DNA from 4 places in the Bradyrhizobium sp. INPA03-11B genome. Region 4 is predicted to be linked to each of the others. Evidence: predicted binding sites of a transcription regulator. Region 4 holds the regulator's gene; each other region holds the start of a gene.
What was found. The regulator LexA, encoded in region 4, represses DNA repair genes until DNA is damaged. The targets are predictions, from matches to a motif close to TGTTCNNNNTGTGTTCNG.
Positions count from the first base shown of each region.

Region 1: the regulator LexA is predicted to act here: its motif matches at 2,531-2,548, upstream of recA (recombinase RecA).
Region 2: the regulator LexA is predicted to act here: its motif matches at 3,704-3,721, upstream of uvrA (excinuclease ABC subunit UvrA).
Region 3: the regulator LexA is predicted to act here: its motif matches at 3,557-3,574, upstream of QMZ05_RS29975 (PA0069 family radical SAM protein).

Region 1 is NZ_JASGSR010000023.1:33,422-38,362, forward strand. Features, by position in the region: gene QMZ05_RS12110 (hypothetical protein) at 1-210, opposite strand, end outside; gene QMZ05_RS12115 (hypothetical protein) at 243-602, opposite strand; gene QMZ05_RS12120 (hypothetical protein) at 583-1,224, opposite strand; gene recA (recombinase RecA) at 1,339-2,427, opposite strand; gene QMZ05_RS12130 (hypothetical protein) at 2,828-3,049, shown strand.
Region 2 is NZ_JASGSR010000020.1:82,665-87,605, forward strand. Features, by position in the region: gene QMZ05_RS11120 (hypothetical protein) at 1-587, opposite strand, end outside; gene uvrA (excinuclease ABC subunit UvrA) at 626-3,613, opposite strand; gene QMZ05_RS11130 (outer membrane beta-barrel protein) at 3,958-4,617, opposite strand.
Region 3 is NZ_JASGSR010000094.1:26,677-31,617, forward strand. Features, by position in the region: gene QMZ05_RS29960 (glycosyltransferase family 39 protein) at 1-576, opposite strand, end outside; gene QMZ05_RS29965 (ribonuclease HII) at 905-1,687, opposite strand; gene QMZ05_RS29970 (VOC family protein) at 1,779-2,225, opposite strand; gene QMZ05_RS29975 (PA0069 family radical SAM protein) at 2,369-3,535, opposite strand; gene QMZ05_RS29980 (glycosyl transferase) at 3,700-4,269, shown strand; gene QMZ05_RS29985 (helix-turn-helix domain-containing GNAT family N-acetyltransferase) at 4,312-4,941, shown strand, end outside.
Region 4 is NZ_JASGSR010000022.1:84,837-89,777, reverse strand. Features, by position in the region: gene glp (gephyrin-like molybdotransferase Glp) at 1-593, shown strand, start outside; gene lexA (transcriptional repressor LexA) at 837-1,541, shown strand; gene QMZ05_RS11940 (hypothetical protein) at 1,797-2,225, shown strand; gene QMZ05_RS11935 (hypothetical protein) at 2,371-2,598, shown strand; gene QMZ05_RS11930 (ComEC/Rec2 family competence protein) at 2,610-4,898, opposite strand.

The sequences.
Region 1 (4,941 bases), on a different contig from region 4:
CTCGAGCGATCGACCGGTGAGATTGTCCAGCCAGTGGGCTCCGGCACCGCTCGAAGCCGCGCGTCGCGAGAACATCGCATCGAGTTCGCTTGACGCCGGCAATCTTCCGCAAGCGAACTGCAATTCGACACCGATCACGGAATCGGCAAACCGTGCCGCCTTCACGGCGCCCGCTCCGCTATCAGTGAAGGTGAGGACGAGTCGAGTCATGACGGGCCACCCTGCGCTCAGGCCAGTTTCAGCTATGGGGCGACCAGGGTGCGGCCCAGCGCGTCCCAGCGCCACAGCCGGTCGTTGGTCAACTCCGTGCCGCCCCACCAGCGATGGATCGGGTTGTACTGGCTGAAGTCGAGTTCACCATCCAGCACCTCCTGGCCAAAATCAGTGACCGACAGCCGACTGAACATTCGTTCTTGATGCGCCTTCGAATTGTCCACCACAACGCGCTCTGCAGGCAATCCAGCAAGGACAGGCGATCGACAATATGCGAGCCCATCCAGCACCAGGTGTGCTTCCTGAAAATCGAACACGCCGCGTTCCCTGTACAGATCACTTGTGATGGGCCCCGGCTTGGTCTCGCCTTCAGCGACGAGCTCCAGCATTCGCAATTCGGTCGCGCCAAGACCGGTTTCCTGATCGGGAAGCTCCTCGAACAGTGCGATGAGCGCCGCGCGGAGCTGCGGTATGACCGACAGGTCTTCCGCCAGGAGGTCGAAGCAGGGCTGCGGTGTGGATGCGTGTCCAGGCGCGGCTGGCCAGTTCCAGACGCTGATCCGTCATTGTGAGTTTCGGCAATCGCCATTGTGCCAGGCCAGCACCTCCGCGTGCGGCGACGATCTCGACATCCGTCTGGACCACCACGAGCTTCGACAGGATACGCCGGTGAGGACGCAGAAAGTCGAGCAGCCAGACCAGGACTAGCTGGTCGTTCGGGCGGGGATCGGCCCAGAGCTCGATGCTGCTGCAGCGATCGCAGAATTCGAGCAAACTGAGAGAATGATCGCCTACCGGAGCGAGGTGTTTCCGGCTTGCGACGTCGAGCCAATGCGTGCCGAAGTCATGATGTTCGGCGGAGCGTCGCTCCAACGAGCTCGCAAGCTCGGCGCGAGACGGCAGCGCTCCCCAAACGAAGCGCGGCCTGAAGCCAATGGCGATATCGGCCTGCCCTGCCCGTCTGAGCATGGTGCCCGCAAGATCGCTCGTCGCCAGGATCAGACGTGTCATGGCAGTCATCGTTGGTTTGCTCAACGAGTGCAGCAAAACAAAACGGGCGCCGGAGACGTCGGCAACTCAACGTCCTCAGCGCCCGCTTCCAGCGAAATCATGTCTGCTTGAGGTCTACTCCTCCGTCGGCTCCTCGCCGTCGGCGTCACGCTCGGGCGCGCCGGCGAGGATCTGCTCGGAGATCAGGCCGGAGTTCTGCCGGATCGCGGCTTCGATCTTGGTGGTGATATCGGGATTGGCGCGCAGGAACGCCTTCGAATTCTCGCGACCCTGGCCGAGCCGCTGGCTGTCATAGGAGAACCAGGCACCCGACTTCTCGACGAGACCGGCCTTGACGCCGAGGTCGAGGATCTCGCCCATCTTGGAAACGCCCTCGCCGTACATGATGTCGAACTCGACCTGCTTGAAGGGCGGCGCCAGCTTGTTCTTCACCACCTTGACGCGGGTGGTGTTGCCGACCACCTCGTCGCGCTCCTTGATCGCGCCGATGCGGCGGATGTCGAGGCGGACCGAGGCATAGAACTTCAACGCATTGCCGCCGGTGGTGGTTTCCGGCGAACCGTACATCACACCGATCTTCATGCGGATCTGGTTGATGAAGATCACCATCGTGTTCGACTTGTTGATCGAGGCGGTGAGCTTGCGCAGCGCCTGGCTCATCAGGCGCGCCTGCAGGCCCGGCAGCGCATCGCCCATCTCGCCCTCGAGCTCGGCCTTCGGCACCAGCGCCGCGACAGAATCGACCACCAGCACATCGACCGCACCGGAGCGCACCAGCGTGTCGCAGATTTCCAGCGCCTGCTCGCCGGTGTCCGGCTGCGAGATCAGGAGCTCGTCGATGTTGACGCCGAGCTTGCGCGCATAGACCGGATCGAGCGCATGTTCGGCGTCGATGAAGGCGCAGATGCCGCCCTTCTTCTGGCCTTCTGCCACCGTGTGCAGCGCCAGCGTGGTCTTGCCCGAGGATTCCGGACCGTAGATCTCGACGATGCGCCCCTTCGGCAGGCCGCCGACGCCGAGCGCGATGTCGAGCCCGAGCGATCCCGACGACACCGTCTCGACATCCATCGAGCGGTCGTTCTTGCCGAGCTTCATCACCGAGCCCTTGCCGAACTGGCGCTCGATCTGGGAGAGCGCGGCTGAGAGGGCCTTGGACTTGTCCATGGAGGATCCTTCGACGATACGCAGTGCGGTGGCGGACATTTGGGATGTGCTCCTTATGGCGAGGATTCGCTAGCGGGACAAACGGCGGGTGAGATCAGACGGAATGCGTTGTTGATAGGAATCCCGTACCACGTTTGTTCCATGTTCGCAATATGTTCTTTTGGAAATTTAGGCGCTGTCCGTATTTAAGCCCAGTGTCCTAGATTGAATTTGAAAGTGCCCTAGTTCGGATTAAGCGAACGGAAACTATGGCTTAGCCGACGTTCTCGGTAGGACTACCGAGCGGAGGTCACCGAATGTTCTGCCCATCCCCGGCTCTTTATGCAGCCATAAGATTCACTATGCAGTTTGTGCCAGCTTCCGTCCCGGGGTTCTCCGTGGGTGAACGGGGTTCCTGTGCTATAAAGCGGAACTTGCGCTCTGGCAGGGAGCGGGACAAATGCCAATCAGCCGTTTGCTGAAGGCCGGCGAATATACGTCAGAAGAGGTCGAGCTGCTAAGCCAGGCCTTTGACCTCGCCTTGCGTGCGATGGACCTCGTTGATCGCAATGATCCGCTTTGTGAGATGGTGGCCCGCAAGGTTATTGAGGCCGGTGCTACAGGCATCAGCGATCCGAAAAAAATCGCGGGAATCGCCGTGGCTCGGATTGGTCTACGGTAAGGCCGCCTCAGTTGGCGGCCTCTTTCGCTTTTAGATTCGTCGCCATGATGGCGGCTTGGGCGCGGGCTTTTCCTGCGCACTTGACGGCGGCGGCAACGCCAAAGAAAACTGAACGACCTGCCGCCCATAATGGCGCGCGACCCGCCCCCCTAAATCCCAAAGAAGCGGCCCCAGCGAGGGGGTGCAAGCCGGGGCCAAGGTTACGTGTCATCCCTGAGGTGGCTTTAGGACACGAGGATATAGGCCGCGCCCACAGCGAGGCCGACCAACCCAAAGCCAATCACGGCGTATTCGCCGACGTCTATCTGATCGAACATGGCGCTAGTATGCGGCCGGATAACCGTTCCCGCATTCACTTAGGCAAGTCAGTGACGGTGTCATAAGAAACGGCCCCAGCACCCTTGGAGGTGATGCTGAGGCCGCCTTACCGCGCCGGCTGAAACGAGAGGGGGCCGCTCGCGTATTGCGGCCCCCAGCCAAGGAAATTCTCGAAAATCTCACGCCCTGAAATGCTCTCACCTCGGCAAGAGCTACTTTACACTTATCCACAGGTTTGAGGATTCCGGGAGAGCACGGTGTTCCGAAGAACGGAACTGATCATTAGTGATGTCCGAGACGGCCCCGGCGCGCTCGCAGGGGCTAGATGGCGGCCGGAGTCGTCCCACTAGCGCTCACTGTGAGCGCAATCACATTGTATCTGAACGGCGGAGCCGGTGATGATCCATCCCGGATTACCTCGCTTTGACGAGTGTCCTAATTCCCGTCTGCGAGTGTCGTAACTAGGACAGCACCGAAGCGCTGTGCACATTCCGGCGCGCGGGTCCCCAATCGGATTTGGGAATCTCGCCGTTCGGATCAAGCAAAGGGAAACCATGACTTAGCCGATGTTCTCGGCAGCGCGACCCGTGCTGCGATCACGGGATGTTCTAACGCCCGCCGGCTTTTATACGGCCATCAATCAATATGCGGTTTGTGCGACACGCCCGCGAGATTATGCACGCTTCTGGGCATATAGATTTCGATGGTGCCCAATTCGTTCGCAGTTCTCCGGCTGCCCGCGAGTTTGAGCCCGCTAAGTGCTTGGCCAGGCTGGTCAAACGCCATGCCCGCAGCCGCCTCGGATTCGCGCGGCTCCTCTCTTGCGGATCGGAGGCGCTAAAAACGGCCCCAGCGAGTGGGCACTAACCGGGGCCGAGTTGCACTTTGGTCGTCCCGATGCTGCCCGGCAGGAACAGCACCCGAACAGGAGATAATCCGGAGTGCGGTGCGCTCGTTCCTATTGCCGGCGTGTCCTGGTTCCCTGCGCGAGCGTCCTGACGGGGACGGCATCGGCTGAATGCCTTCGCATCGGATGGAGCGAACGGAAACCGCGGCCTGGCCGATGTTCTCAGTAGGACTACCGAGGCGGCATAGTAAATGTTCTGGCCCCATCATTTTCCATGGGACGCCATCTGTTCCTGCTGCGCGCTGAGGCCGAGTCGCCCGAGGTTGGCAACCGTGATAGCCAATTCGGGACATGTCCTCTGGCACAGATTGTATAGGCTTCCAGTCATCAGGATTTTGCACACCTTCCTGGGGCTAGGGCCAACGCCGTCCGCACTGATTTCAAGCGGGCGGCGTTGTGCTTTCGGCGTCCGATCGGCTTGAAAAGGTCAGCGCTCCGGAACGCGGCGTGGGCCTGTTCTCGGGCCGTTTGGATAGCGGTCCGGCGCGATCCGTAGTTCTCCGGGCTAGAACAAAGTTCCGCGAGCAGGCGGATCCACCCTCGTCGCAAGTGTCCCGAATAATCAACGAGTTACCGGCGGATTTGGAGGTAGCGGCGCCCGATTGGCACAATCTGCATACTACCTTGGTACCCCTCCTGACCCCCAAAAAAACTACGTAGCCTTCAC
Region 2 (4,941 bases), on a different contig from region 4:
CCGTATTCTAGCGACTTGTCGCGATGGTCTGTAGCTGTGACACGATGAAAGCCGAGCTGACGAAACAGCGGGAGCAATATCTCGCCAATAAGGTCATCTTCCGATGCCTTATCAAGAAAGCTTATAAGCAGATCACGACGTTGAAGCTCATCCCTGGATAGAGGACGGTGAGGATTTGCGGCAGACGTTGCGACTGCGCCCGTTCCGATATGTCGGAGGTAGCATTTATGATCTGGCGCAAAGAAGGCCTCAAAGCCTTCGCGAGCTAGCGATATATTTAGCTTCGATAGCGCAGCTGTGCGATCAGGATCGCTAGCCGTCGCATCGGCGACATCCATCAACGTTGCGATCACCCGGCAGAAACTATGCGGCGGGGTTTGTGCATCTTGATGCGGATCATTAAGGAGCGCTTCTAAAATTCCCGAAACCCAAGCGGCCCGCGTTGAGCCGTCGTGAGCAAAGTCTGTGTCCGCGTCACGGAAAAATCGAGTGAGATAGCTGCTACTACGGTAGACGAAGGGAACGTTCTCACCATTGCCGCAAATCATCTCGGCAATTTCATCGAGGGTGCGTTGCCTCCACTTCATTCAGAACTCATCTTCCCGTTGGCTTTGCCACGGTCAAGTCACTCCGCCGCCTCGCTCGCCGAGCTCTTCCTTGGCTTGCTATTCGCCTTCTTCAGCACCGGGGCCAGGAACTTGCCGGTGTAGCTCCTCGGCGCCTTGACGATGTCTTCCGGCGGGCCCCAGGCGACGATCTCGCCGCCGCCGTCGCCGCCTTCGGGGCCGAGGTCGATGACCCAGTCGGCGGTCTTGATGACTTCGAGATTGTGCTCGATCACCACGACCGTGTTGCCCTGGGCGACCAGTTCGTGCAGCACCTCCAGGAGCTTTGCGACGTCGTGGAAGTGCAGGCCGGTGGTCGGCTCGTCCAGGATGTACAGGGTGCGGCCGGTGGCGCGCTTGGACAGCTCTTTTGCCAGCTTGACGCGCTGGGCTTCGCCGCCGGACAGCGTGGTGGCCTGCTGGCCGACATGGATGTAATCCAGGCCGACGCGGTGCAGGGTCTGGAAGGTCTCGCGCACGCGCGGCACCGCCTTGAAGAACTCGGCGGCTTCCTCGACCGTCATATCGAGCACGTCGGCGATGCTCTTGCCCTTGAACAGCACCTCCAGCGTCTCGCGGTTGTAGCGCTTGCCCTTGCAGGTGTCGCAGGTGACGTAGACGTCGGGCAGGAAGTGCATCTCGATCTTGATGACGCCGTCGCCCTGGCAGGCCTCGCAGCGGCCGCCCTTGACGTTGAAGGAGAAGCGCCCGGGCTCGTAGCCGCGCGCCTTCGCCTCGGGCAGGCCGGCGAACCATTCGCGGATCGGCGTGAAGGCGCCGGTATAGGTCGCGGGGTTGGAGCGCGGGGTGCGGCCGATCGGCGACTGGTCGATGTCGATGATCTTGTCGATGTGCTCGAGGCCCTCGATGCGGTCGTGCGGCGCTGCGCCCTCGCTGGCGTTGTTCAGCTTGCGCGCGATCGATTTGTAGAGCGTGTCGATCAGCAAGGTCGACTTGCCGCCGCCGGAGACTCCCGTCACGCAGGTGAACAGGCCGAGCGGGATCTCGGCCGAGACGTTTTTCAGATTGTTGCCACGGGCGTTGACGACCTTGATGGTGCGCCGGTGGTTCGGCGGCCGCCGGTCGGGAATCGGGACCGAAAGTTCGCCGGTGAGGTACTTGCCGGTCAGCGATTTCGGGTTGCGCATGATCTGGTCGGGCGTGCCTTCGGCGACGATGTGGCCGCCATGCATGCCGGCGCCGGGGCCGATATCGAGAACGTAATCGGCGAGGCGGATGGCGTCCTCGTCATGCTCGACCACGACCACGGTATTGCCGAGGTCGCGCAGTCGCTTCAGCGTATCGAGCAGCCGGGCATTGTCGCGCTGGTGCAGGCCGATCGAGGGCTCGTCCAGCACGTAGAGCACGCCGGTCAGTCCCGAGCCGATCTGCGAGGCCAGGCGGATGCGCTGGCTCTCGCCGCCGGACAGCGTGCCGGATGAGCGCGACAGCGTCAGGTAGTTGAGGCCGACGTCGAGCAGGAAGGTCAGGCGCTCGCGGATCTCCTTGAGGATGCGCGTTGCGATCTCGTTCTGCTGCGCGTTCAGTGCCTCCGGCACCGTCTCGAACCATTCGCCGGCGCGCTTCACCGAGAGCTCGGAGATCTCGCCGATATGCTTGCCGCCGATCTTGACGCACAGCGCCTCGGGCTTCAGCCGGTGGCCGTGGCAGCCCGCGCAGGGCACGTCGGAGAAATACTTGCCGAGCTCCTCGCGCGCCCACTCGCTCTCGGTCTCGCGGTAGCGGCGGTTGATGTTGGTGATGACGCCCTCGAACGGCTTCTTGGTGTCGTAGGAGCGGACGCCGTCCTCGTAGGAGAACTTGATCTCGTCGTCGCCGGAGCCGTGCAGCAGCGCGGCCTGCACCTTCTTGGTCAGGTCCTTCCACTTGGTGTCGAGCGTGAACTTGTAGTGCTTGCCGAGCGCGGTCAGGGTCTGGATGTAGTAGGGCGAGGACGACTTCGCCCAGGGCGCGATCGCGCCCTTGCGCAGGGTCAGCTCCTTGTCGGGGATGACCAGGTCCTCGTCGATATGCTGCTCGACGCCGAGGCCGCCGCAGGCCGGGCAGGCACCATAGGGGTTGTTGAACGAGAACAGGCGCGGCTCGATCTCGGGGATCGTGAAGCCGGACACCGGACAGGCGAACTTCTCCGAGAACAGGATGCGCTCGGGGCCGCTCTTGTCGTGGATCTTCGCGGTTTTCTTCTTGTCCTCTTTCTTCTCGTCCTGCGCGGCCGCGGCGGGCGCGTCGGCATACTCGATCACCGCAAGACCCTCGGCGAGCTTCAGCGCGGTCTCGAAACTTTCGGCGAGGCGCTGGGCGAGATCGGGACGCACCACGATGCGGTCGACCACGACGTCGATGTCGTGCGGAAACTTCTTGTCGAGCGCCGGCGCCTCGGCGAGCTCGTAGAAGGTGCCGTCGATCTTGACGCGCTGAAAACCCTTCTTGAGGTACTCGGCGAGCTCCTTCTTGTATTCGCCCTTGCGGCCGCGCACGACCGGCGCCAGCAGATAGAGGCGGGTGCCTTCCGGCAGCGCCAGCACGCGGTCGACCATCTGCGAGACGATCTGGCTCTCGATCGGCAGGCCCGTGGCGGGCGAATAGGGCACGCCGACGCGCGCCCACAACAGGCGCATGTAGTCGTAGATCTCGGTGACGGTGCCGACGGTGGAGCGCGGGTTCTTCGAGGTGGTCTTCTGCTCGATCGAGATCGCCGGCGACAGGCCGTCGATCTGGTCGACATCCGGCTTCTGCATCATCTCCAAAAATTGCCGCGCATAGGCCGACAGCGACTCGACGTAGCGGCGCTGGCCCTCGGCATAGATGGTGTCGAATGCGAGCGACGACTTGCCGGAGCCGGACAGGCCGGTGAACACCACGAGCTTGTCGCGCGGAATCTCGACGTCGATGTTCTTCAGATTGTGTTCGCGCGCGCCGCGGATCGTGATGGCGCGCGATGAGGAGCCGGCGTTCTGTTGGCGCTTCGCCTTGAGCACTTCATCCATTGCGACGGTTCCGGGCGCATGCTTGGGCGCCTTTTTTGGGCGCGCATCGCCGGTGATGCCGGGAGCTTGCGCCGATGGGGGTGTGAGGACTGGAACGTAGGAAGAACGGCCGACAATTTCCAGTGCTGAATAGCGTCCATCAACGGATAGTTTGCCTGATGGCAGCAGCCGTCAGCAGGGCAGGTTCCAGATTTCTGTTTTGACGCGTTTTCCTGGCGCGAACCGGGATCCATCCCGGATCAAAGTCCGGGACAGACTTCGCTCGAAAACGCTTTGACGCAAAAAGGCCGGCGCGAGGCCGGCCTTTCCGTGCGATCTGCTCGCAGATCGGCTCAGTATTTGGCTCAGTACTTGGCGACGATCGGGCCGCCGAAATGATAGTTCACGCCGAACTGGACGCTGTGCAGGTTGATGTCGGCCGACGGAACGCCGAAATAGGTCTCGCCGCCGAGGCTGCGATACAGGTACTCGCCCTTGATCGACCACTGCGGCGCGATGAACGCTTCGATGCCGGCGCCGACGGTCCAGCCGGAGTGGAAGTTGCTCTGCGATGCGCTCACGCCGCCCGCGCTGAGGGTCAGCTTGTTGTCGACCCAGGCGTAGCCGCCGGTGCCGTAGAACAGCACCTTGTCGACCGCGAAGCCGATGCGGCCGCGCGCGGTGCCGAGCGCGTCGATCTTGCTCGTCGCGGTGATGCCGAACGCGGTGGCGGAAGCGTTGACGTCAGCCCAGCCGCCGTCGGCCTCGATGCCGTACACGATGTTGCCGGCCTGCCAGTTGTAGCCGACGGTGCCGCCCGCGAAGCCGCCTTCCATCTTCGGATTGCCGGAATCCTCGCTGGCGTAGCCGCCGAAGCCACCGATGTAGAAGCCGGTCCAGTTGTAGATCGCGGCCGGCGGCGGAGCCTTGACGTAGGGGCCGCGTGCGGCGAGATCGGCGGCCATTGCCGGTGCAATTGCGCTGAGGGCAAACAGGCCGGCCGAGGCCAGCAGAACATTCCTGATTTTCAAAGTCCAAATCCCGTTTTTCTTGCCCATTTTCTTGTTGTCCCCCTTCACGCATTTGAAGGGAGCGTCGCGGCAGTGTTGCGTGACGTACGCGTGCTTCTACAGAGAAATGCTGGAAGTTGTGTATCTGTGAAACCACAATGCACGGAAAACGGCCCGCGCTGGCGTGCCTGCGCAGCGAAACAGCCGGCGCGAGTCCGGCTCCGATATTTCGATGCGAGGCAGTGATGCGTGAGCTGAGGCCGCCTCAGTACTTCGCTGCGGATATGTATTCGAAGCCGAGTCCCAGCGCGTGTCGCTGGCCGAGGCAGGGGAAGGTAC
Region 3 (4,941 bases), on a different contig from region 4:
GGTTGCGACCGCAAAGCCTGTGACCAGCAGGATCATGCCGATCGCCGCCGGCGTCGTCAGCAGCAGCAGGCCGCAATCGATCGACCAGGCGAACCAGGCGCTGCGCCGGTTCTGCCCGATCAATTGCCAGGAATGCAGCAGCAGCAGCGCCCAGAGCGGGCGCGCCAGGATCAGCGGGCCGAACTCGACGCTCGGCGAGGAGAACACCACGACGGTCATCGACAGCAGCACCGCCAGCACGCCCTGCGGGCCGCCGACGATGGCGCGCGCCAGCTGGTAGAAGGCGATGAAGGTTGTGATCTCGCAGGCCTGCGCCAGGAGATAGACGCCGAACACGTGATTGCCGGCGGCGCGGAAGGCGATGTCCGCGAGCCAGAACGAAAGCGGCGGCCCCATGTCGGTGCCGACCTGATATTCGCGGCCGAAGGCGAGGATGGTGGCGAGATTGCCGGGCGGGCTGCCGTAGAAGATCAGCGGCAGGACCAGCCAGATCGCGGCCTGCACCAGCACCACGACCCACACCACGAGGCGCGGCCGGGCGCGGATCAGTTCGACAACCAGGGAGGTAAACCGCATGAAACGCCTGAAATGCCCCAGCCACCCGCGAGCATGATCCGGAAAAGTGCGAAGCGGTTTTCCGAAAAGATCATGCTAGGACACGGCGGCGCAACTGATCCCGAGGGTTTTTGATAACGGCAGGCGGCGGTGGAGGCAACCGGCGTCAGGCATGCCAGTGCACTAACCCCAAACTCCATTGTCATCACCCGCGAAAGCGGGTGATCCAGTACGCCGCGGCCTCTCGATCGAAAACGACCGCCTCTGGAATACTGGATCGCCCGGTCGAGCCGGGCGATGACACCGTTGCGGGGGTTGGCGCCGTTGCCTGGGCTGGCGCCGTCGCGCGCTACGCCGCTTCCGACGCCGCGGCTTCGCTTTCGGCGTCCACCGTGAACAGGTCGGGCTCGGTGGGAAGCGGAAAATGCTTCAGCCGCGCGGCGACGACCGGGGCGAAGAAGCTGCGGTGATGGGTGCTCGGCCCGAGCCGGTCCAGCGCCTCGAGGTGCTCGGGCACGCCGTAGCCCTTGTGCTGCTCGAAACCGTAGCCGGGGCAATCCAGCGCCAGCGCGCACATCAGGCGGTCGCGCGTCACCTTGGCGATGATCGAGGCCGCCGCGATCGAGGCCACGATACCGTCGCCGCCGATCACCGCGTCGCAGTCGCAGGGCGTGGCGAGCTTGTCGCGCCCGTCGACGAAGACGTGCTTCGGCATTTCGGGTAGCGCGTGGACCGCGCGGGCCAGCGCCCACAGCGAGGCGCGCAGGATGTTGTCGCGATCGATTCGCGCCGGCGAGGCCACCGCGACCGAGAACGCAGCGGTGGCGCAGATTTCCTCGAACAGTTCCTCGCGGCGCTCGGCGGTCAGCCGCTTCGAATCGTCGAGGCCTTTTGGAACGCGAGCCGGATCGAGCACGACTGCGGCGGCAACCACGGGACCTGCCAGCGGGCCGCGCCCGGCCTCGTCACAGCCGGCGACCGGCCAGACGCCGCGCTTGATCAGCGCGCGCTCGCGGCGGAAGGTCGGCCGCGTCACGGTGATGACGCGCTTCTCCGATTTGCCCGGCGCGGACGGCTTGCCTGACTTGGCTGGCGCCGCTTTGGACGTGCTCTTGGACTTATCCCGAATCATGCGGGGATCGTGATCAACCAAGGCTCGCGGCGCAACCGGGAACCCGGCACCCTTCCCCGCTATTCAATTCGGCCTACTCCTCTTCCCGCACCTAGTCGGGAATCGACACCCGCCCGTGATCGAGCACCTCAAAACCCGGCGCGCGCACCACTTCCCAGGCGTGACCATCAGGATCGCCGAAATAGCCGCAATAGCCGCCGTAGCTGGTCGGCTGCGCCGGCTTCAGCAGCTTGGCGCCTTTCGACAGTGCGAACGCCATCACGCGATCGACCTCGGCGTCGTCGTTGCAATTCCAGGCAATCGAGACCCCATGGAATGCGGCCGGCCGCGGCTGATCAGGCAGTCCGGCGTCGTCGGCCAGCAGATGCCAGGGGAACAGCCCGAGCACGCTGCCGCCGGTCTCGAAGAAGGCGACCTCCTCGCCGGTCGCGCGCATCTTCCTGGTGAAGCCGAGGGACTCGTAGAAGGCGATGCTGGCGCGCATGTCGCTGACGCCGAGGGTCAGGACGGTGAAGCGTGCGGTCGGGGCGTTACTCATCGGCATACTCACTTTATTTGTGGCGTCGTCGCCGTGTTGCTTCTTCGTAGCCCGGATGGAGCGAAGCGCAATCCGGGGTCTTGTGTCCACGGTGAGAAGCTTCCCGGATTTCGCTGCGCTTCATCCGGGCTACGGGATCTCGCCTAGAACAGACTGAGCTGCTGCCCGCTGCGCTTCGGCTTGGCGAAGTGATCCGTGGTCAGCTTGGTGCGCCGCTTGTTGAGGCCGAGCTTTTCGCAGGCGATCTCGAAGCGGCGGCCGATCATCCAGGCCATCGGGCCGGTGCCCTTCATCCGCGTGCCCCATTGCGAGTCGTAGTCGCGGCCGCCGCGCATGTCGCGGATCAGCGTGAAGACGTGGCGATAACGATCGGGATAGTTCGCCATCAGCCATTCGCGAAAGAGATCGCGGACCTCGAGCGGCAGCCGCAGCAGCACGTAGCTCGCCTCCCTGGCGCCGGCATGCGCGGCGGCATCGAGGATGCGCTCGATCTCGGAATCGTTCAGCGCCGGGATCACGGGCGCGACCATCACCGTGGTCGGGATGCCGGCCTCGGTGAGCCGCTTGATCGCCTCGAGCCGCTTCGGCGGGGTCGATGCGCGCGGCTCCATGGTGCGGGCGAGCTTCGGATCGAGCGTCGTCACCGAGAGCGCGACCTTGGCGAGATTGCGCTTGGCCATCCGCGCCAGGATGTCGATGTCGCGGGTCACCAGCGCCGACTTGGTCACGATGCCCACCGGATGGCCGGCGCGCTCCAGCACCTCGAGAATGCCGCGCATAATTTTTCGCTCGCGCTCGATCGGCTGATAGGGATCGGTGTTGGTGCCGATCGCGATCATCCGCGCCTCGTAATCGGGCGCCGCCAGCTCCTTCTCGAGCAGCGCCGGCGCGTCCGGCTTGGCGAACAGTTTTGACTCGAAGTCCAGCCCCGGCGACAGGCCGAGATAGGCGTGGGTCGGCCGCGCGAAGCAATAGACGCAGCCATGCTCGCAGCCGCGATAGGGATTGATCGAGCGGTCGAAGCCGATGTCGGGCGAGTCGTTGCGGGTGATCACCTTGCGCGAGGTGTCGAGCGCCACGCTGGTGTTAAATGGCGGCAGGTCTTCGAGGCTCTGCCAGCCGTCGTCGAAGGCGACCCGCGCCTCGGCCTCGTAGCGGCCGCTGGCGTTGGACTGAGCGCCGCGACCGCGCCGCCGCTCACGCTCGATTGCGACCGCAAGTTCGGGAAAAGGGGTGGGTGCACCCGCCGGGTTATCGGAGGGCGCCGTTACCGGCGGGTGCTTGAGGGCATGAGAGGATGCTCGGCTCATGTTTTGAAGCTAACACAGCGCGAGAACAAATCAAGAACACGAGCAGAGAAATTCCACAGAACCATGCTGCAAAATTCTGCAGGCGAACAGGCTGCTTTGAATATGACAAGGTGATAACACGGCCGGAGTTTCCAGAACCGTTTGAGCCAGCGAAGCCTCAAATCATGCTGAGCGTGATCATTCCAACCGACGGGATCGAGCGCACCGCGGTCGCAACCTTGGCCGCGCTGGTGCCGGGCGCGGCCGCGGGCGTGATCCGCGAAGTGCTGCTGGTCGACCGCACCAATACCGACATCATGGAGCGCGTCGCCGACGTCGCCGGCTGCCGCTTCCTGCGCTTCGAGGGCACGCGCGCCGCAGCGCTCGCGGCCGGCGCACGGCAGGCGCGCTCGCCCTGGCTGATGTTCCTGCATCCGGGCGCGGTGCTCGATGCCGGCTGGATCGAGGAGACCACCCAGTTCATCCAGATGGTGGCGGCAAGCGGCAAAGACCGCGCCGGCATCTTCCGCTACGCCCGCGCGCCCTACTCCGACCCCGGCCTGCGCGACGGCATCAAATTCGTCGCCCGGATGATCACCGGCCCCTCGGCCGAACAGGGCCTGCTGATCGCGCGCGAGCATTACGAGCGGATCGGCGGCTACCGGCCGGACGCCCGCCGTTCCGAGGCGCGGCTGCTGCGCCGGCTCGGCCGCTCCTCCCGCACCATGCTGCGCAGCCGGATCATGGTCGCTTAAACGCTCTTGCATATTATTTGATTCCGTCAAATAATATATTTGATGAAATCAAATTCCTACGACGCCACCCTCGAGAGCCAGGTTGCCGCGGTCCGCAGCTTCAGCCGGTTCTATACCCGCAAGCTCGGCATCATCGAGCCGAAGCTGCTGCACTCCCCGTTCACGCTACAGGAAGCGCGGATCATCTACGAGCTTGCGCACCGCGAGCACTGCATCGCGACCGACCTGGTGCGCGACCTCGACCTCGATGCCGGCTTCGTCAGCCGCACGCTGGCAGCGCTGCAACGCCGCCAGATCGTGACGCGCAAACCGTCGAAGGCCGACAAGCGCGTCAACGAGGTGGCGCTGACCGCCAAGGGCCGCGCCACGGCCGCAGACCTCGACAGCCGCTCGCGCGACGAGGTCGCGGCGCTGCTGATGCAGATCGACAGCAACCACCGCGCCGCGGTGGTGCATGCGATGAGCACAATCGAACAAGCGTTGGAGCCAACCATGCAAAAACCCACCGGCTTCCTGCTGCGCAGCCACCGCGTCGGCGACATGGGCTGGGTCGTCTCGCGACAGGGACAAGCCTACGCCGCGGAATATGGCTGGGACATCAGCTACGAGGCGCTGGTAGCCGAGATCTGCGCGCAGTTTCTGCGATCGTTCGATCCTGTCCGCGAGCATTGC
Region 4 (4,941 bases):
CGCTGGCGCGGGCCGAAGGCGCCGAGACCGTCGACCTCGGGATCGCCGCCGACACCGTGGAGGCGACCACGGCCGGCATCCGCCGGGCGCGCGAGAGCGGTGCCGACATCCTGATCACCACCGGCGGCGCCTCGGTCGGCGACCACGATCTCGTCAAGAAGTCGCTGGAGGCCGAGGGCGTCCAGATGGCGTTCTGGCGCATCGCGATGCGGCCCGGCAAGCCGATGATGCACGGCCGGCTAGGGCCGATGCGGGTGATCGGCCTGCCCGGCAATCCGGTGTCGTCCTATGTCTGCGCCTTCCTGTTCCTGGTGCCGTTGATTCGCGCGTTGAGCGGCCGAAAAACGATTCATCATCGCCGCGCGAGCGCCCTGCTCGGCCGCGACCTCGCCGCCAACGATCAGCGCGAGGACTATCTGCGCGCGCGCCTGGACGAGCGCGAAGACGGCACGCTGATCGCAACGCCTGTCATGCAGCAGGACTCGTCGCTGCTCGGGAATCTCGCTGCGGCACGGGCACTTCTCGTGCGTCCGCCGTTTGCGCCGGCGGCTGTCAAAGGCACCGAATGCGAGATCCTGACGCTGCCTGAGTGAGGCTTTCGCGGCCCGCTCATTGTGCGTTGCCGAGCGCGTTCACCTGAAATTAAGTGGTTGCAGAACACATATCGAACATATAGTGTCCGTTCATGATTTGTTTCGAGTGCTGGTGTCTACAAACGGGAGGCCGCCAGGGAGCGCTTGCAACAAGCACAATGCTCCTGAGGTCAGGCCCGGCCTGCAGGCCCCACTGAAGAGTCTCGGAATCGAACGACGCTATCAACCGGGGGAATACTCGAGATGCTCACGCGCAAACAGTACGAACTTCTGCGTTTCATCAATGAACGTCTGAAAGAGGCCGGCGTGCCGCCCTCCTTCGACGAGATGAAGGATGCGCTCGACCTGCGCTCGAAGTCCGGTATCCACCGCCTGATCACTGCGCTGGAGGAGCGCGGCTTCATCCGCCGCCTACCCAACCGCGCCCGCGCCATCGAAGTCATCAAGCTGCCCGAGCTCGCGGCCGGCGGCGGCAACGGCCGCCGCGGCTTCACGCCGAGCGTCATCGAAGGCACCCTCGGCAAGCGCACCAGCACGCCCCCGGTCGCCGAGGACGACGGCAACCGTCCGGTCGCCGTCCCCGTGATGGGCCGGATCGCCGCCGGTACGCCGATCGAGGCGCTGCAGACCCGCAGCCACACCATCAGCGTGCCGCCCGACATGCTCGGCGCCGGCGAGCATTATGCGCTGGAAGTGCGCGGCGACTCGATGGTCGATGCCGGCATCCTCGACGGCGACATGGCGCTGATCCAGCGCAACGACGTCGCCAACACCGGCGACATCGTGGTGGCGCTGATCGACGAGGAGGAAGCCACCCTGAAGCGCTTCCGCCGCCGCGGCGCGTCGATCGCGCTGGAGCCGGCCAACACCGCCTATGAAGTGCGCATCCTGCCGCCGAACCGGGTCCGCATCCAGGGCAAGCTGATCGGCCTCTATCGCAAGTACTGAGTTGCAAATACTTGCAGCGGCGAGGAACGAGCAACACGTCGGATCGTTCCTTGGAAGATAGCGCAGCATGCGGCCAGCCCGATGCGCTCCGATACCTCTCACGCAGCGTCGCGTGTTTGTGATTGAGGCGGTCTCAGGCCAGTCGTAGAATAGCCCAGAAACGAGCAGACACTCGTTCGCTATCGTCCACTCTGGTAGAGGCCCTATGCCTCAAGGAGAGGCACGGGTCGCTACCTCGAAATGAGGAGCCAACCGATGTGTGACTATAGTCTGCACGCCGTGGCATCGCGCCCCGCCATTGTCGGAGAGACGCTGATCACGACGACCTTCCGCGGCACGTCGACCCGCGGCTTTGCTTCGGAGAACGATCCCACTGTCGCGGTCTGCATGCTGCCAGGCACCGAGCTCGCTTTCGCCGAGAACGTTCGCTACGACAGCCGCTGGATCTGGACCAAGACGATGAACTTCCGCGTCGGCGTGTTCAACGAAGTCGAGCCCGACGTGCCCGACCGCCATCACGACGCGGTCGAATTCCCCGACGGAAGCCATGTGCTGGTGACCCAGCTCGTCGAGGGGCAGCGCGTCAGCGTGCTGCAACTGCCGGCGCTGCATCCGCCGGTCGAGCAGAAGCCGAAGGTTGTGGAGCGGCGGCCCTCTGCATTCGCGTCGCTGTTTTTGGGTTGAGCGCATCGTCGCCGCGGAATGAACCGTTCGGCGGCGGATGACCTAAGCGATTTCGAGCGACCCCGGACGTCGGGTTCCGGGGCGCATCTGGAGATTTGCGTCGGCGGACGGCTTGGCGCATCATCGTGCACGGAGGACGTGCGCGGTGGTCGATAAGGTCACATGGCAAAAAGCTGGACGCGTCACAGAACCGGGCCGCTACATGTTCCGGTTCGGCTGGCTGACGGTCACGGCCGACGACCTGAAGGTCTGGGAACGGTTTCCCGAGGCGGTCTTCACTCTCGTCAAGAAGCCCGACGGCGGCCCCGACTCCGACGAATACCATCTCGGCCTGTTTGAGCTGCCCTCCGGCACCTCGCTCGATCCCGGCTAATCCTCGCCTTACTAATCCTCGCCTTGCAGATCGACCTCGGACGGCGTCGCGTCGACGGCGGGCCGCGGCGCGGCGGTGGGCGCGCGCAGCGTGGTCTCGCTCTCGCCATAGCCGGGAACCGCCGGCGACCACGGCCGGTCGATCCCGCCCGGCTTGACCGCATCGATGGCGTAGCCGTCCCGGTTCCGCCGCAGCATCAGCGCGCCGTGGCGCCGCAGCCGCTCGGCGTCGATCACGGAGGCGGCGCAGTCCCGCGGCGGTGGCGGCCGCGCGGTCACGATCAGCGCCGCGCGCTCGCAATCGTCCGCCAGCGCCTCCGGCCGGGTCGCCAGCGCGACGAAGGCGCCACCGGGCCCTTGCGTCACGCAGCCGCTCGGATCGCAGGAGACCCCCTCGCCGAGCGACGCATCCGCGGCCGTTCGGGCATCAGCATCGGCCGCCAGCCATTCCTTCACGAGAAAGGCATCCTTGGCGCTGTGCATCAGATGCAGCCGGCCGTCGCCGCCACGCACCGCGACATTGCGGCCATCGGCGGAGACCAGAACGTCCGGCTGCGGCACCCGCACCGCCCAGACCGAGGCCACCACGAGCAACGAGGCCCCCGACCAGCGCAGCGGCGAACGCAACAATCCGAGCAGGATCAGACCGGCACTCGCCAGGATCATCGGCCCGACACCGAACGCCGCCATCCGGCCGACCGCGCCGGGCAGCGCCGCGACCCATTGCGTCACCAGGATCATCCAGTCGATGCCGAACCCCATGATCGCCCAGAACACGCCGTCGAAGCCGAACGGCATGGCGAGGAGCCCGAGCAGGCCCGCCGGCATCACCACGGCCGACACCACGGGCATGGCCGCAAGGTTCGCGAGCAGCCCGTAGGGCGTCACGCGATGGAAGTGGAACGCGGCGTACGGGGTCGTCGCGAGCCCTGCGACCAGCGAGGCCAGCGTCAGCATCGTGAGCTCGCGCCCGCCCCACAGCGCGACCCGCGCGGTCGCCGAATGGTCCGGCGATGCCAGAAGGTTCGGCAGCCCGATCTGCACCAGCGCCACCAGCCCGAGCGTCGCGGCGAACGACATCTGGAAGCTCGGATGCACCAGCGCCTCCGGCGCGATCGCGAGCACGATCAGCGCGGCCACTGCCAGCGTGCGGAAAGTGATCGCGCGGCGGTCGACGATCACGGCGATCAGCACCACGGCCGTCATGAAGAACGACCGCTGGGTCGCGACCTCGGCTCCCGACAGCAAGAGATAGAACGCCGCGGCGACCAGCGCGGCCGCCGCGGCCCATTTCTTGATCGGGTGCCCCGCCGTCAGCGCCGGAAACAGCGCAAGCAGCGCGCGGATCGTGAAGAACACGACGCCTGCGACGACAGCCATGTGGTAGCCGGAGATCGACAGCACGTGGCCGAGCCCCGAGATGAACATCGCATCGTTGACCGGCGTCGTGATCGCATCGCGCCGGCCGGTGAGCAGCGCGGTTGCGATCGCGCGCTGGTCGCCGTCGAGCGTGGTGCGGATGCGTGCGTCGATCGCGTCGCGCAGCCACTGCATGAAGGCGGCATAGCGCAGCGCGAGGCCACCGGCCGCCGGCGGCTCCCTGGTCTTGACCGCACCCATCACGAAGCCGGAGGCGCCGATGCCCTGGAAATACAGGTCGCGGCCGAAATCATAGGAGCCCGGACGCTGCGGCCCGAGCGGCGGCATCAGCCGCGCCTTCAATTCGACGAAGCTGCCGACTTCGGGCGCGGTGCCCTTCTTCACCGAGAGCCTGACACGCTCCAACTTCGTGTTGTCGCGCGGGCTCTCCATCGAGACCACGCGCAGCACGAAGCGATCGGTCTTCTCTCTGATGTCGCGCGTCTCGACAAAGCCGGTCAGCGCTACCGAGAACATCGGCCGCGCCAGCACGCCGTGAGCGATCCGCGCCGTCTTCCATGTCGCCATGGCAAAGCCCGCAGCAACGGCAGCCAGCATCACGATGGCAGGAAACACGCTGCGCCGCCGGAGCAGCAGCGCCAGCAGGCAGAGCACGATCGCGACAGTGGCGGCGACCGACAGCACCGGCTCGTGCTCGGCCGCAAAATAGAATGCGATGCCGGTGCCGAACGCGACCGGCACCCACGGCAACAGCCGACCGGCGCCCGCCTCCGCGCGCGCCCACTGCCGCAGCGTCTCGACGAAGGGCCGCCAGATGCTGGCAGGTGTCGGCAGATAGCCGCCGGCAGGAACGGCGGCACGCGGCGGCCACGTCCCCGCGTAGCCGCGTTTGCCGCCCGGCGTCGTGCCCTGCTCCGCCATTCCACTTGTGATCCCTGCCGGGCGGCAAGGCTACCGGAAGCAG